2 regions of the Lysobacter sp. OAE881 genome follow, and region 2 is predicted to be linked to the other one. Evidence: predicted binding sites of a transcription regulator. Region 2 holds the regulator's gene; the other holds the start of a gene.
The links. Region 2 encodes FliA, which starts transcription of late flagellar genes. Its sites were predicted from a motif close to TAAAGTTTNNCNNNCNNNGGCCGATAA; they were not measured.
Positions count from the first base shown of each region.

Region 1: the regulator FliA is predicted to act here: its motif matches at 2,745-2,771, upstream of motA (flagellar motor stator protein MotA).

Region 1 covers NZ_JBEPOG010000001.1:822,829-831,334, forward strand. The annotation lists gene ABIE51_RS03705 (MFS transporter) at 1-849, shown strand, start outside; gene ABIE51_RS03710 (glycoside hydrolase family 43 protein) at 864-1,880, shown strand; gene ABIE51_RS03715 (aldose epimerase family protein) at 1,870-2,682, shown strand; gene motA (flagellar motor stator protein MotA) at 2,796-3,650, shown strand; gene motB (flagellar motor protein MotB) at 3,652-4,629, shown strand; gene ABIE51_RS03730 (hypothetical protein) at 4,702-5,190, shown strand; gene ABIE51_RS03735 (dodecin) at 5,318-5,527, shown strand; gene ABIE51_RS03740 (response regulator transcription factor) at 5,940-6,710, opposite strand; gene ABIE51_RS03745 (VOC family protein) at 6,874-7,254, shown strand; gene ABIE51_RS03750 (ligase-associated DNA damage response exonuclease) at 7,261-8,259, shown strand; gene ABIE51_RS03755 (ATP-dependent DNA ligase) at 8,256-8,506, shown strand, end outside.
Region 2 covers NZ_JBEPOG010000001.1:3,660,977-3,669,482, reverse strand. The annotation lists gene ABIE51_RS16880 (chemotaxis protein CheA) at 1-660, opposite strand, end outside; gene ABIE51_RS16875 (protein phosphatase CheZ) at 790-1,422, opposite strand; gene cheY (chemotaxis response regulator CheY) at 1,419-1,811, opposite strand; gene ABIE51_RS16865 (RNA polymerase sigma factor FliA) at 1,998-2,765, opposite strand; gene ABIE51_RS16860 (MinD/ParA family protein) at 2,762-3,664, opposite strand; gene ABIE51_RS16855 (AAA family ATPase) at 3,648-5,780, opposite strand; gene flhA (flagellar biosynthesis protein FlhA) at 5,927-7,963, opposite strand; gene flhB (flagellar biosynthesis protein FlhB) at 8,002-8,506, opposite strand, start outside.

The sequences.
Region 1 (8,506 bases), 2.8 Mb from region 2:
GTCCCCGCGCCGGAGCAGAAGTCGAGCGTGAAGCAGGACCTGTCGGACCTGGCGCGCAACCGCCCGTGGGTGGTGATGCTGATGCTCACGATCCTGGTGTTCGTGACGCTCGCGCTGAAGGGCGGCATGTACGTGTACTACTTCAAGTACTACCTGAGCGAGCCGCACCTGGCGGGGTTCCTCGACGAAGTCGGCTTCAACGGCTTCATCGCGGGACTCAACTCGGTGCTCACCGGCATGGGCCTGACGGAGTTCCAGTGGCCGAAGGACGCGCCGACGTCCGCGCTGAGCCTGTTCAACGCCGGCGGCATCATCTTCATGATCCTCGGCATCGGCTTCTCGAAGAAGCTCGCCGACCGTTTGGGCAAGCGCGACGTGTTCGGCGGCGCGCTGCTGGTGTCCACGCTGTTCATGCTGGTGTTCCTGCTCTTCCCGCCGCAGGCCACGTGGGTGGTGTTCGGCGCGCAGATCCTGCACGGCTTCTTCTACGGCATCACCATTCCGCTGCTGTGGGCGATGATCGCCGACGTCGCGGATTACTCCGAATGGAAGAACCACCGCCGCGCCACCGCGATCATCTTCTCGGCGATGCTGTGCGGGCTGAAGATCGGTCTGAGCGTCGGCGGCGCATCCGTCGCCGGCATCCTCGCGTACTACGGTTACAACGCCGATGCCGCGATGCAGTCGCCGCAGACCGTCGACGGCATCCGCCTGGCGGTGAGCCTGTACGCATCGATTCCGTTCCTGCTGTGCGTGGTGCTGCTGTTCCTGTACGAGATCAACAAGCCGATGGAATCGCGCATCGAACAGGAACTCACCGCCCGCCGCCTGCAAACCGCCTCGGCCTGATCCGGAGATTCCCCATGTCCGACCTCTCCCAGAACCAGGACCTCGGCGCCATCGCCGCCAAGGCGATCTCGCAGCCGCTGGTCACGCACATCTACACCGCCGATCCGTCCGCGCACGTGTTCGAAGGCAAGCTGTACGTCTACCCCTCGCACGACATCGACGCCGGCATTCCGTTCGACGATGAAGGCTCGCACTTCGGCATGGAGGACTATCACGTCCTGCGCATGGACTCGCCCGACGGCGAGGCCGTGGACTGCGGCGTCGCGCTGCACGTGCGCGACGTGAAGTGGGCGCAGCGCCAGATGTGGGCGCCGGACGCGGCGACGAAGGACGGGAAGTACTACCTGTATTTCCCGGCCAAGCGCGCCGATGGCGTGTTCCAGATCGGCGTCGCCGTCGGCGATCGCCCGGAAGGTCCGTTCGTTCCGCAGCCCGAGGCCATCGCCGGCAGTTATTCGATCGATCCGGCGGTGTTCACCGACGAGGACGGCGAAAGCTACATGTACTTCGGCGGCCTCTGGGGCGGCCAGCTGCAGAAGTACCGCGACAACGTGCGCGACGAGGCGCACGCCGAGCCGGGCGACGACGAGGCCGCGCTCGGCCCGAAGGTCGCGCGCCTGCGCGGCGACATGCTGGAGTTCGCCGAAGCGCCGCGCGAGGTCGTGATCCTCGACGAAAACGGCGAACCGCTGAAGGCTGGCGACCACGAGCGCCGTTTCTTCGAGGCGTCTTGGCTGCACCGGTTCGGCGGGAAGTACTACTTCTCGTATTCGACCGGCAACACGCACCTGCTGTGCTATGCGGTCGGCGACAGCCCGTACGGACCGTTTACCTACCAGGGGCCGATCCTGACGCCGGTCGTGGGCTGGACCACGCATCACTCCATCGTCGAGTTCGATGGACAGTGGTTCCTGTTCTATCACGACAGCATCCTGTCGGGCGGCGTGACGCACCTGCGTTCGATCAAGGTCGCGTCGCTGCAGCACGACGCGAACGGCCGCATCGTCACCATCGACCCGTATGGCGCGTGACGCCGCGACGGCGCGGCTCGAACCGGGCCCGCTGGTGACGCTCACGCATGGCGCGATGTCGGTCGACGTCGCGCCGCAGGCCGGCGGGCGCATCGCGCAGATCCGCGTCGACGGCATCGGTCAACTCGCGGGTTTCAGCCACGACAACGACGCGACGATCGGCTGGGGTTCGTATCCCATGGTGCCGTGGGCGGGGCGCGTGCGTCGCGGCGAATTCGCGTTCGAAGGCACGTCGCACCGGTTGCCGGCGAACCTCGGCGTGCACGCGATCCACGGCGCCGGCTTCGCGCTGCCGTGGCAGGTCGATTCGCAATCGCCGCACCACGTCGGGTTGTCGCTGGCGCTGCCGGCGGATGAGCGCTGGCCGTTCGGCGGCATCGCACGGCAACGCATCGAGCTCGAAGCACGCGGCCTGCGCATGACCCTGTCGGCCACCGCCGGCGAACGCGCGATGCCGGCGGAACTGGGCTGGCATCCGTGGTTCCTCAAGCCCGACCGCATCGAGTTCGCCCCGACCGCGTGGTATCCGCGCGACGACGACGGCATGGCGACGCGTCCGCTTGCGCCGCCGCCGCCCGGCCCGTGGGACGACTGCTTCATGAACGACGCGCCGGTCATGCTGCATCGTGGCGCACAGCGCGTCACGCTGACCTCCGATTGCGCGCACTGGGTCGTGTTCGACATGCCCGAGCGAACGACGTGCGTGGAGCCGCAGAGCGGCCCGCCGGATGCCTTCAACCTCGAACCGCGCGTACTGGCGCCGGGGCAGACGCTGGAGCGCTGGTTCCGGCTGGCGTGGTGACGCCGCTTCGATGAACGACTGTGACCGCCCTCGCGCATGCGCAAGGGCGATCGATACGGACCTCAATGTTCCCCGGACAGCGCCGTTAACCCAATCGTGTCCTGGGGCGGCTCATGTTCATCATCATCGGTTTCATCGTCGTAATCGGCAGCGTGCTGGGCGGTTTCGTGCTGTCGCACGGCCAGCTGGGCGCGTTGTGGCAGCCCTATGAGTTGCTCATCATCGGCGGCGCCGCGGCGGGCGCGTTCCTCGTCGCCAATCCGCTGAAGGTCGTCAAGGCGTGCGTGGGCGGCATTCCGCGCCTGCTCAAGGGCTCGCATTACAAGAAGTCGGACTACGTCGACATCCTCGCCATGCTCTACGACGTGCTGATGAAGGCGCGTCGCGAAGGCATGATGGCGATCGAGCGCGACGTGGACGAACCGCAGACGAGCGAGCTGTTCCAGAAGTACCCGAAGCTGCTCGCCGACAAGCCGCTGATGGAATTCACCACCGACTGCCTGCGCCTGATGGTCAGCGGCAATTTCGAGGCGCACGAGCTCGAACAGGTGCTCGACATCGAGCTGGAAACGCATTCGAAGGAAGCGGGCGAGCCCGCGCACGCGCTGCAGGTGCTGGCCGACTCGCTGCCGGGCTTCGGCATCGTCGCGGCGGTGCTGGGCATCGTGATCACGATGGCGTCCATCGGCGGCGAAGCGTCCGAGATCGGTCACCACGTCGCAGCCGCGCTCGTCGGCACCTTCCTCGGCATCCTGCTGGGTTACGGCTTCGTGGGCCCGCTCGCGGCGGCGATGCACCACCACGCGCAGGAAGAGGCCAAGGCGTTCGAGGTCATCAAGATGGCGTTGGTGTCGAGCGTGCGCGGTTACGCGCCGAGCGTGGCCGTGGAATTCGCGCGCAAGCTGCTGTTCTCCGACATGCGCCCGGCCTTCGCCGACCTGGACGCGCACCTGCGCGGCAAGCGCTGACATGGCCGCCAATCGCGAACGGCCGGTCATCATCCTCCGGCCGATCAAGCGCGTGGCCGGCGGGCATCACGGCGGCGCGTGGAAGGTCGCCTACGCGGACTTCGTGACCGCGATGATGGCGTTCTTCCTGGTGATGTGGATCGTCGGCATCACCGACAAGCAGCAGCGCGCCGCGATTTCCGAATACTTCAAGAACCCCAGCGCCGTGGTCGGCAAGTCGCTCAAGCCCGCGCCGGGCGCGAACGGTCCCGGCGGCGCCGCGGACCGCCTGATCCCCACCACCAGCGCGGTCGCCGTCGCGGGCGGGCATGGCGCGGAGTTCGGCGCACGCGAGCCGATGAAGCTCTCGCCGCAGCAGGCCCGGGACATCGCGCGCGAGGAAGAAAAGCGCCGACTCGACGCGCTCAAGCGGACGCTGGAAGAGGCGGTCGAACGCAGCCAGGCATTGGCGCCGTTCAAGGACCAGCTGTTGATCGACCTCACGCCGGAAGGCCTGCGCATCCAGATCGTCGACAAGCAGAACCGGCCGATGTTCGACAACGCGAGTGCGCGCCTGAAGGACTACGCGCACGCGCTGCTCGGCGAGATGGGCGGCCTGCTCAACGATGCCCACCACCGCATCGCGCTTAGCGGCCACACCGACGAGGTGCCGTACCACTCGGCGGGCGGCTACGGGAACTGGGAACTGTCCGCCGAACGCGCCAACGCCGCGCGTCGCGCGCTCGTCGAAGGCGGGCTGGAAGAAGACCGCATCTCGCGCGTGGTCGGACTGGCGGCGTCGGTGCCGTTCGACAAGCGCGATCCACGCTCGCCGTTGAACCGTCGCATCAGCATCGTCGTGCAGAACCCGGAAGCCGACGTCATGACGCCGGCCGACAGCCTGCCCGGCAGCGGCGCACCAGCGCCGGGCGCGCTGCCGGAAGTGGGGCCCAACCGGGTCGCAGGTGCGCCGGACGAAGCGGAACACGGGCACGGCTGACGCCCCGGTTTGCACTGGACGGTGCCTCGCCTTGCCGGTACGGTCGGCAGACTTTCGACCGGGGAACAGGGAATGCTCAGGTACTTCGCAAGGCAGGCCGTCTTCACGCTGGCGCTGGCGATCTCCGCCGCCGTGCCGGCCGCAGCCAACGAAATCCATCCGAACATGGATGCCACGGCGATCCTCGACCAGCAGCGGCAGCTCCGCGTCGAGGTGGAACAGCGCAGCGGCCGGTACAAGGACATGCCCGCCACCGAGCGCGCCACGCTGCTGCGCGAGCAGGACAAGGTCTTCACCTTGCTGCGCGACCGCAGCGCGATCACGGAGCTGCCCGAGGCCGATCGCATCCTCGTGTTCAACTCGCTCGAATCCATCTCCGCCATCGTCAACCGCGCGCCGGAAGAGAAGCTGGTGTGCGAGCGCACGCGGAAGGTCGGCAGCAACCGAACGGAGACTGTCTGCATGACCGCCGCCGAACGCCGCGCGCGTCGCGAAGCCGACGCCAAGGCGCTGGGCGATCGCAATGCCGCCTGCCTGAAAGGCGGCGCGGATTGCCTCTAGCGCGTTCGTCGGCGACCGGCGCGCATCACGGGCGCGGGGGCGGGCAGGGACTATGATCGGGCGGCGCGCGCCAGGCGCGCTGCAGGCATCCGCGTAGTCCGTCCGAACCCCCACCCGGAGAGCGACCATGAGCGAACACGTCTACAAGCACCTCGAGCTGACCGGCTCGTCGAAGACCAGCACCGACGATGCGATCCGTCGCGCGATCGAGCGCGCGTCGGAGACGGTGCGCAACATCAAGTGGTTCTGCGTGCAGGACGTCCGCGGCCACGTCGAGGACGGAAAGGTCGCCCACTGGCAGGTGACGATCAAGGTGGGGTTCACGCTGGAGGAGTGAGGGGCGCGCTTGGGCTTCTGTTGCTCTGAGGCCTCTTCGTGAACAGCATCGCGAGTGCGAGCGTTGATGCTCTACCGACCCTCACCCCAACCCCTCTCCCGGTGGGAGAGGGGCTAAACCGTCATTCCAGCGAAAGCTGGAATCCATGTGGATTCGCGCGAGCAGGGTTGAGGTTCTCGATCAAGCATCGAGGATCCGTCGCGATGGGAAGCAATGCGCAGCGCTGTACGGACCCGGTCGTTCGCCCGTATCGCTTCGTTACCCCTCACCCCAACCCCTCTCCCGCAGGGAGAGGGGCTGAACCGTCATCCCGGCGAAAGCCGGGACCCAGGCCCGCAGCGCATGGGCACCGCGGCGCCGCTTCTCTCACCCCCAACCCCTCTCCCGGTGGGAGAGGGGCTGAAGCACGCACTCAGTGCGCGCTGACCGCCGCTTCGGCATAACGCGGCGTCGCCGCCATCGCCGGTGCGCTGTCACGCGCGGACTTCGAACCCGACAGGTCGGCGACCTTGTAGCCGGCGGTCTGCATCGTGTGCAGCAGCGGGTTGTCGAAGGGGCGGTCGATCGTCTTGCGCAGGTTGTACAGGTGGCTGCGCAGCGTGTCCGAATCAGGCGATTCGCCCTTCCAGATCTCGCGCTCGATTTCCTGGCGCGACACCACGCGCGGCGATTCGCGCATGAGGATGCTCAGCAGCTGGAAGCCCGTCGGCGACAGGTGCAGTTCCATGCCGTCGCGGTGGACGGTCATCGCTTCCGGATCCAGCACCAGGTCGGCCACGCGCAGGACGCCGCCCCCCATCGCCTTGCGGCCGCGGCGGATGAGCACGGCGATGCGCGCCTCCAGTTCCTGGATCGCGAACGGTTTGGTCAGGTAATCGTCGGCGCCGGCTTCAAGGCCGGTGACCTTGTCGTCGAGCGTGTCGCGCGCGGTGAGCATCAGCACCGGCGTCGAACGGCGCTGCTCGGCGCGGATGCGACGGCACACGTCCAGCCCGTCCAGGCGCGGCAGCGTGCGGTCGAGGATGATCGCGTCGTAGGTGTTTTCCGCGGTGAGTCGCAGTGCGTCGGCGCCGTCGCGCGCGAAGTCGACTTCATAGCCGCGCGCTTCGAGGAATTCACCGACCATCTCTGCGATCGCCATGTGATCCTCGACGATGAGGATGAGTCCGCCGGCCGCCTTCATGGTGTCTCCTTAAGGAATGTGGGAACGCTGTGCGTGAAGGCTGCGAATCCGGTCGTGAAATTGATGTGAGCGGTAACGCGATCGCGACGCGGTGCGGGCGGACAGACGCGACGGCGCGCACGGTTCACCGCTCGCTGATCGCCTCGCCGATACAGTCCCGCGCATGCATCGCAGCCGCCTGGGACAGATCATCATCGACTGCAACGGCGACCTGGAGCGCGCCGCCGCGTTCTGGGCGGCGGCGCTCGGCCATCGCGCCTCGACGCTGTCGGATCCGCAGGACGCGCATTACCGGCAGCTCGACGTCGAAACCGACCAGCCGCGCATCCTGCTGCAACGCGTCGAGCATCCCAGCCGCGTTCATCTGGACATCGAAACCGACGACGTCGAGGCCGAAGTCCGCCGCCTGGAAGCGCTCGGCGCGCGTCGCATCGCGCAGGTGCGCACCTGGTGGGTCATGGAGGCCCCGACCGGCCACCGCTTCTGCGTCCTGCCGCCGCAGCGGCCGGATTTTGCCGAGCGTGGCGGCTTGCGGGGCCATTGAGCAGCGATGCCGCAGGCAAGCGATCTCATCCAGCTGCGACCCGAAGGGCTGTACTGCCCCGCCGGCGATTTCCACATCGACCCCTGGCTGCCGGTGCCGCGCGCGGTGATCACGCACGGCCATGGCGACCACGCGCGCGAGGGCATGGGCGAGTACCACTGCACGCCGGGCACGGCGCCGATCCTGCGCTGGCGGCTCGGCGATCAGCGGATCGTCGAGCACGCGCACGGCGAGCCGTTCGACATGAACGGGGCGCGCGTGTCGCTGCATCCGGCGGGCCACGTGCTGGGCTCGGCGCAGGTGCGCGTGGAGGTCGATGGCGAGGTCTGGGTCGCCTCGGGCGACTACAAGCGCCAGCCCGATCCGACCTGCGCGCCGTTCGAGGTCGTGCCGTGCGACGCATTCATCACCGAGGCGACCTTCGCGCTGCCGGTCTACCGCTGGCCGGACACAAGCGACGTCGTCGCGGAGATCGTGCAATGGCGCCGCACCTGCGAGGCGCGCGGCGAAGCGGCAGTGCTGTTCTGCTACGCGCTGGGAAAGGCGCAGCGCGTGCTGGCCGAACTGGCCGCGTTCGACGAGCCGCCGCCGTTGCTGCACGGCGCGATCGCCGCGGGCGTGGAGGTGTACGGCGCGGCTGGCATCGCGATGGCGGCGACGGAGCTGGTCTCCGAACAGGGAGCGCGTGCCGACCACGCGGGGCGCCTCGTGCTTGCGCCGCCGTCTGCGGCGGGAAGCCCGTGGCTGCGGCGGTTTCGTCGTGCGCAGCAGGGCTTCGCATCGGGATGGATGCGCATCCGCGGCAATCGCCGTCGTCGCAACTACGACCGCGGCTTCGTGATTTCCGATCACGCCGACTGGCCCGACCTGCTGCGCACGATCGAACAGACCGGCGCCCGTCGCGTGTTCGCCACGCACGGCACGACCGACGCGCTGGTGCGCACGCTGTGCGAGCAGGGCGTCGATGCGAAGACGTTGCGGACCAGCTTCGGCGACGACGCATGAAGCGCTTCGCCGACCTCTACCGCGAGCTCGATCAAAGCACCGCGACCAGCGACAAGCGCGCGGCGTTGATCGCCTACTTCCGCGACGCGCCGCCGGCCGATGCGGCATGGGCGCTGTGGCTGCTATCGGGCGGCAAGCTGTCGCGCATCGCCAACACGCGCGAGCTGCACGAGTGGATCGTCGCCGAGAGCGGCCTGCCGTCGTGGCTGGTCGAGGAAAGCCACGGCCACGTGGGCGATCTGGCCGA
Region 2 (8,506 bases):
GCGATTGCGCGCGAGCACGAGTTCGCCGACGAGATCGACCATCGCGTCCAGGCGGCGCACGTCGACGCGGACGGTGGGATCTTCGGCCTTCGCAGGTGCGTTCGCGGCGGGCGCCTTCGCCTGTCGCGCAGGCGCCGGCGCGGCGGCCGGCTTCGGCGCCGTGCCGGGAGCACCATGCAGCTGGTCGAGCATCGCGTCGAATTCGGCGTCGAGGTCGCCGTGCGCGGGCGCGGCTTTCGCCGGCTTCGGCGACAACGTCGGCATGTGCGTCGCGCCGGCACCGGTGCCGTCGCGCAGCGACTTCAGCAGCGCGGGCGGTGCATGTTCGGGTTCCTCGCCGTTGGAGATGGCGGCGAGCATGTCCACCAGCAGGTCCAGCGACTGCTGCGCGCCGTCGAACGCCTCGGCATCCATCGGCACGGTGCCGTCGCGCGCGACGTTGAGGCGATCCTCCACGGCGTGGCAGATCTCCACCATCGGGCCGAAGTCGAGGAAGCCCGCGCCGCCCTTGATGGTGTGGAAACCGCGGAAGACGGCGTTGAGCGCGTCGCGATCGGTGTGCGCGTGTTCCAGCGCGACCATCTGCTCGCCGAGCTGGTCGAGGATCTCGCGCGCTTCGATCAGGAAGTCGGCGGCGATGTCGTTGGCGATGGCGCTCATGTGGATCTCATTCCAGTTACGTCATTCCCGCGGAAGCGGGAATCCAGTGACTTCGCCCCGGCGCACGCAAGGCGCTGGATTCCCGCCTTCGCGGGAATGACGAGCAGGAGCGAAGGCACTGAGTGCATCTCAAAGCCCCAGCGACGACAGCAGGTCGTTCGCGTCTTCCTGCGTCGCAGGCGTCGGGTCCACGCCCGCCACCGACGGGCCGTAGCCGCGGTTGTTGTGGTTGAGGTGGATCGGCGTCGCCTCGCTGTCGGTGATCTCGCCCAGGCCGGCGTGCACCGCGCGGACGAGTTCGACGACGCGGCGGATGATCTGGCCCGTCAGGTCCTGGTAACCCTGCGCGGCGGTCATCTCCGACATGCGCGAGCGGATCGCGGCGATGGTCGCGGCCTGTTCCTCGGTCGACGCATCCGGCAGCGTGCCCAGCAGCACGCCGCATTCCTGGATGAGGTCGAGCGTGCGGTGGCTCGCGTCCTCGCTCACGTGCACGACGTGCTCGAGGCGCGCGCAGGCTTCGGGCAGCGAGGCGTTCGGGTTCGCGCTGCCATTGCCGAGCGCGGTGTCGAGCTCGCGCGCGAGCTTGGCCAGGCCCTGCACCAGCGGCTGGCTGCGCCACTGGATCAGCGCGTCGACGTTGCTGCGCCAGCCGGCGAGGTCGTCGTGTTCCAGCGCCCACAGCGCCGCATGCAGGCGGCCGATGACGGCCTGCCTGTCTTCACCGCCGAGCGCCTTCTCGCAGGAGGGCGCGTCGATCACGCGGCCGCTCCCAGGCGTTCGAACACCTTGTTGAGCTTGTCTTCCAGCGTGGCGGCGGTGAAGGGCTTGATGACGTAGCCGTTCACGCCGGCCTGCGCGGCTTCGATGATCTGCTCGCGCTTGGCTTCGGCGGTGACCATCAGCACCGGGATCTTCGCCAGCGACGCGTCGGCGCGGATCGCCTTGAGCAGGTCGATGCCCGGCATGCCCGGCATGTTCCAGTCGGTCACGACCAGGTCGTACGGCGCCTTCTTCAGTTCCACCAGCGCGGTCATGCCGTCGTCGGCTTCGGCGGTGTTGAAGAAGCCCAGGTCGTTGAGCAGGTTCTTGACGATGCGGCGCATGGTCGAGAAGTCGTCGACGATGAGGATGCGGATGTTCTTGTCCATGTGGGCTTGCTCGTTACGAAGGTGGAAATCAGAGGGGCGAACTCCCTCCCCTGCGTGCAGGGGAGGGTTGGGGAGGGGTGAAGTGCACAGCGCCGCTCCATCCGGTGCAGTGCCTGTGCCCGGCGCTGGCGCGCCGCTTACCCCCTCCCAACCTCCCCCTGCACGCAGGGGGAGGGGCGAAAACCATCAAAACTCGTCGTCGTCGTCGTTGTGCGAGCCGCGCCATTCGCCCAGTCGCGAACGCAGGCGCAACATCGCCTGGCCGTGGATCTGGCAGACGCGCGATTCGGAAACGTTGAGCACCGCGCCGATCTCGCGAAGGTTCAGTTCCTGCTCGTAGTACAGCGACAGCACCAGCTGCTCGCGCTCGGGCAGGTTGCCGATGGCGGCGCCGAGCGCCTGCTTGAAGGCGACCTGTTCGAACTCGCGCGCGGGCGTCGCACCGGCGTGGCCGCCCAGGTGCGGTTCGCCGTCGTGTTCGTCGACGTGCGCTTCCAGGCTGATCAGCTGGCCGCGCGCGGCGTCCTCGAGCATGCGGTGGTATTCGTCGAGCGGAACGGCGAGCCGGGTGGCCACTTCCTGCGCGGTCGCGGCGCGGCCGGTGCTCTGCTCGACCTCGCGCGTGGCCGCGACGACGTCGCGATAACGGCGATGCACCGAGCGCGGCACCCAGTCGCCACGGCGGATCTCGTCGATCATCGCGCCGCGGATGCGGATGGACGCGTACGTCTCGAACGCGGCGCCCTGGTCGGCCTGGAAATTGCGGGCGGCGTCGATCAGGCCGAGCATGCCGGCCTGGATCAGGTCGTCGATCTCGACGCTGGCGGGCAGTCGCGCGGCGAGGTGGTGCGCGATGCGGCGCACCAGTTCGCCATGCTTCTCGACGACTTCCGTCGCGTTGACCGTGTCGGCCGCGCGCTGGGTCGCCTTGTAGTGCTGGGCGGCGGCGTTCATGCGACGGCGCTCCTCAACGGATCGTTGGTGCTGGCGGCGCTGGCGCCGTGGGCGACGAGGCGCTCCATGAAGAACTCCACGCCGCCGCGCGGGCCGACCGGCGACTGCCAGCTGTTGGCGCGGCGCGCGATGTCGCGGAAGGCCAGCGCCGACGGGCAGCCCGGGAAGGCTTCGACGACGGCTTCCTGGCGCTGGATCGCGCGGCGCAGCCATTCGTCGCGCGGCACCGCGCCGAGGTAATGCAGCGTGACGTCGAGGAAGCGCGCGCTGACGCGTTCGAGCTTCTCGAACAGCTGCTTGCCCTCGATGGCGTTGTTGACCTGGTTGGCGAGCACCTGCACGCGGGTCACGCCGCGCTCGCGGCTGAGCACCTTGATCAGCGCGTAGGCGTCGGTGACCGAGGCCGGTTCGTCGCAGACCACCACGATCACGTCCTGCGCGGCCTGGCAGAAGGTGAGCACGCTGTCGGAGATGCCGGCGGCGTTGTCGACCACCATCGCGTCCAGCGGCAGGTCGAGCTGGCAGAAGGCGTGCACCAGGCCGATGTGCTGCTGCGGGAGCAGTTCGGTCATGTGGCGCTTGCCCGATGCGGCCGGCACGACCCAGAGGCCGCGCGGGCCTTCCAGCAGCGTGTCCTGCAGCTCGCAGCGGCCGGCGAAGACGTCGGCGAGCGTGAACTGCGGCGACAGGCCGAGCATCACGTCGACGTTCGCAAGGCCCAGGTCGGTGTCCAGCAGCAGCGTGCGCTGGCCGGCGTGGACCAGCGCCATGGCGAGGTTCACCGATACCGAGGTCTTGCCGACGCCGCCCTTGCCGCTGGCCACGGCGATCACGCGCACGGGCGGGCGTGCGGTGCCGTTGGCGGCGGGAATGGCGTTGATATCAGCTGGCGAATGCATGTCGGTCCTCGGTGGGGAGGGTCACGGGGCGGGGCTTGAGTTGCGTCAGTTCGAGAGACCCGAGGGGGTTATCGGCAGCACGTCGCACTTTCTCGAGGGTCGAAACCAGACGAGTTGCGTCGGCGGCGGCGATGTCCGTCGGGACGGCCTGTCCGTCGGTGGTGTAGGCCAGGCTCAGGCCCTGCTGGACCAGCACCGACAGGGGCGAACCCAGGCGGCCGGTCTCGTCGAGCTTGGTCAGCACCACGCCTTCCGGCGAGGCCGGGCGGTAGCGGCGGACCACTTCGCCCAGGTCGTGGGCGTTGGTGTTGGCGGGCAGGACCAGCAGGCTGCGCACGCGCTTGGCGGCGCGCAGCCAGAGGATCTGGCCGAGCAGGGCGCGGTCGCGCAGGCCGTGGCCGGCGGTATCGACCAGCACCAGCGGGTAGTCGGCCAGCTGGTCGAGCGCGTCGTTCAGCGCCTCCGGGCCGGCGGCTTCGCACACGGTCACGCCGAGGCGGCGGCCGAGGATGTGCAGCTGTTCCGTCGCGCCGGGGCGTTCGGTGTCGGTGGTCACCAGGGCGACGTCGCGTGCGCGGTGGCGCTGGGCGAAGCGCGCGGCGAGCTTGGCCGCGGTGGTCGTCTTACCGGCGCCGGTCGGGCCGACCAGGGCGATCACGCCGCCGTCGTCGATGGGTTCGTGGCGGGCGACGGAAATCGCGCGCGCCAGTTCTTCCAGCATCGGTTCGCGCACCTGCGCCGGATCGAGTCGGGCGTCGATGCGGCCGGCGATCGTCTGCGCCAGATTTTCGTCGCAGCCGTACCCGACCAGCATGTCGAACGCCGCCGCACGCGCCGGCGAACCGCGCAGGCGCTCGACGGTGAGCTGCCCGAGTTCGCGCTCGATCAGCGCGCGCATCGTCGCCAGTTCGTCGCGCATGGCGATGAAGGACGGATCGCGCTGGTCGGCAACGGCGTGGAGGTGCGTCGGGGCTGCTTCAGCCCCTCTCCCCTCGGGAGAGGGGTTGGGGTGAGGGGCAACGGAGTGGGTCGTCAGCAGATCGACGTAAGAGGCAGAACCCCCAGCGGCAGCGTTGTCCGCGGCCTGATGGCTGCCTTCTTCCTTCATGTCCAAAGAGGGAAGCGAAGCCTCATCGCTCCACAGATCCGCCAGGCTGCGATATTCGTGCGCCGGGTCGGCCGCTGCGACCTGCGTCGCGGAAAGCGCGGCCGGCACTTCAAACTCCGCCGCCTGCGCCGATAGAGAGGGTGCAGCGTCACCGATCACGACCGCAGCCGTGGGCGCGACCCGTGTCGGATCGGTGACGCTGTCCCTTGTTGCTTCTTGTGCGACCGCGGCCTGCGCAAGCGCAGCCACCGTCGCCTCGAACTTTTCGCCCTGCGGAATCAGTGCGGCCATCATCGCGTCGAAGCGCGAGGTGTCCGGCGGCGGCAGCGATGCCGCGACCCGCGTTTCGTCCTTCGGTGCGCGCGGCGCGGTCGGCACCGGCGTGCCGTCGCCGATGGCGAACACGGCGCGGCCGCGGATCGGCGACTCGGCGACCTTGGCCTTCGCCTTGGCCGACAGCGCGACCACGGCCGGTTCCTCGCGTTCGACTTCCACGCGCGTGGCGTGCGCGGGTTCGGATTGCGTCATCTCGATGCGCTCCACGGTGGCGCGGGTGTCGGCCTGCTGCGTTGCGTCGGTGGCCGGCGCGTCGTTCGACGGCGCCGTCCACGCGGCCTTGGATTTCGACGGCTTGGTGAGCAGTGCGGCGAGCGAACCGAAGCGGGTCTTCTCTTCGGTGTTCGCGGCCGCGCGCAGCGCTTCGGCCTCGCTGGAGATGGACGCGCGCGACGCATCCATCGCCGGCTGCGACGTGCGCATCGTCGGCACCGCGGCCACCGTCGCCGGCGTGACCGGCGAGGCCACCGGCGACGGCGCGGCCGGCATCGACGGCAGCGCGGCGCGCAGGGCCTGCTGCGCCAGCGATTCGTCGTAGTCGGTGGCCGCGACGATCTCGATACCGTCCTCGGTCGGACGGTTCGACAGGATCACCGCGTCGGGACCCTGTTCGTCGCGCACCATGCGCAGCGCGGTGCGCATGTCGGGAGCGGTGAAACGTTTGATTCGCATGGTGGGAGGCCGTGATTCGTGATTAGTGATTCGTGATTCGCAAAAGCATTGGGTGACTGCAGCGGTGATGCGCTTCGTAACCTGTGAGTCATCGGCGTTTGCTTCTGACGAATCACAAATCCCGAATCACGAATCACGGCTCAAACTCACCCGACCGCCCCCACCAACCGCAACCGCTTGTCCTCCGGCACCTCGCCGTAGGCCAACACGGTCAGCGCGGGGACGCTGTGCCGCACGAGCCGGGCGATCGCCGAACGAATCCCGCCTGGGACCAGCAGCACCGCGGGTTCGCCGCGGCCTTCCTGGCGGGTGACGCACTCGCTGAGGTTCTGATGCAGACGCTCGGCGAGTCCGGGTTCCAGCGCGGCGCCCTGGCCGCTGACGGAGTCCTGCAATACCCGTTCCAGAGCCGGCGCCAAGGTATAGACGGGCAGCTCGGCGCCCAGTCCGTTGAGTTCCTGCACGATGAAGCGGCCCAGCGCCGTGCGGACGGCGGCCGTCAGCAGCGCCGGGTCCTGCGTGTGCGGACCATGCTCCAGCAGCGCCTCGACGATCTGCCGCAGCTGGCGCACCGGCACGCGTTCGGCCAGCAGCGACTGCAGCACGCGCACGATCGTCGACAGCGGCAGCAGCTTCGGCGTCAGGTCTTCGACCAGGCGCGGCGAGGCCTTGGCGAGCGTGGCGAGCAGCTGCTGCACCTCCTCGTGGCCGAGCAGCTCGGCGGCGCGCTCGCGCACCAGGTGCGAGAGGTGCGTGGCGACCACGGTGGCGGCATCGACGACGGTGTAGCCCAGCGATTCGGCCTGCGCGCGCTGGCTCGGCTGGATCCACACCGCGTCCAGTCCGAACGCCGGATCCTTGCCGGGAATGCCTTCGATCTTTCCGTACACATGGCCCGGGTCGAGCGCGAGGTGGCGATCAGGTTGAATCTCGCCGCTGGCGATCGGCACGCCGTGCACCAGCACGCGGTACGTGCCCGGCGCGAGCTCGAGGTTGTCGCGCACGTGAACGGCGGGAATCAGGAACCCCAGGTCCTGCGTGAGCTTGCGGCGCACACCCTTCAGGCGCGCCAGCAGTTCGCCGCCCTGGTGCTTGTCGACCAGCGCGATCAGGCGGTAGCCGACTTCGAGCCCCAGCGGCTCGACCGGACGCAGTTCGTCCCAGCTCAGCTCGGGCTGCGCGGCGGCGGTGGCAGCCGCTTCGGCTTCGGGCGTGTCTTCCTTCGGCGCGAGCGCGCGCTTGTGCATCTTCCACGCGGCAAAGCCGAGCAGCGCCGCCAGCGTCAGGAAGGGCAGGTTCGGCATGCCGGGCACGATGCCGACCAGCCCGAGCAGCGCGGCCGAGACCGCCAGCGCACGCGGATGCAGCACCTGCGTGGTGACCGCCTGGCCCATTTCCTGCTCGCGCGTGGCGCGCGTGACGAGCATCGCGACCGCGGTGGAGATCAGCAGCGCCGGCAGCTGGGCGACCAGGCCGTCGCCGATGGCGAGCAATACGTAGGTGGTGCCGGCGTCCTTCAGCGCCATGTCGTGCTGGAGCACGCCGATCAGCACGCCGCCGATGATGTTGATCGCCAGGATCAGCAGGCCGGCGATGGCGTCGCCGCGCACGAACTTGCTGGCACCGTCCATCGAACCGTAGAAGTCCGCTTCGGCGCGCACTTCCTCGCGGCGCAGCTTGGCGTCCTCGCGCGACAGCAGGCCGGCGTTGAGGTCGGCGTCGATCGCCATCTGCTTGCCGGGCAGGGCGTCGAGGATGAAGCGCGCCGACACTTCCGAGATGCGCCCGGCGCCCTTGGTGACGACGACGAAGTTGACGATGGTCAGGATCGCGAAGACCACGATGCCGACCGCGAAGCTGCCGCCGATGACGAACTGGCCGAAGGATTCGATGACGTGGCCCGCCGCCGCCGGGCCCTGGTGGCCGTGCAGCAGCACCACGCGGGTGGAGGCCACGTTCAGCGCCAGGCGCAGCAGCGTGACCAGCAGCAGGACGCTGGGGAAGATCGAGAACTCCAGCGGCCGCCGGACGTACACCACCGCCAGCAGCACCACCAGCGACATGGCGATGTTGATGGTGAACAGCGCATCCAGCACCAGCGGCGACAGCGGGACGATGACCATCGCCAGCATGGCGAGGACGACGATGGGCGTGGCCAGGCCGCTCTTCACGGCGTGGCCCATGCTGGAGAGGGACAAACCTCCGCCGGAAGCCTGACTGCTCATGCTGTCGGGTCTTTGACGGTGGAGTCACCGTCCGCCAGGCCCTTTTCGACAGACACATCGCCCAGCGTGGGCATCGGCCCATGCGCCGGGTGCCAGCGCTTGAGCTGGTAGACGTAGGACAGCACCTGCGCGACGGCGGCGTAGAGCTTCACCGGGATCTCCTGGTCGATCTGCGCATGCCGATACAAGGCGCGTGCCAGCGGCGGCGCCTCGATGATCGAGACGCGGTGCTTGCCGGCGACGTCGCGGATCGCCAGGGCGATCTCGTCCACGCCCTTGGCCACAACCTTGGGCGCGCGCATCTTCCCGGCCTCGTATTTGAGGGCGACGGCGTAGTGGGTCGGGTTGGTGACCACCACGTCGGCGGTGGGCACGGCTTCCATCTGCTGGCGGCGCGACAGCTGCGCGGCGATCTGGCGCACGCGCGCCTTCACTTCCGGGTTGCCTTCGCTTTCCTTGTACTCGTCGCGCAGCTCCTGCTTGCTCATCTTCAGGCGGTTG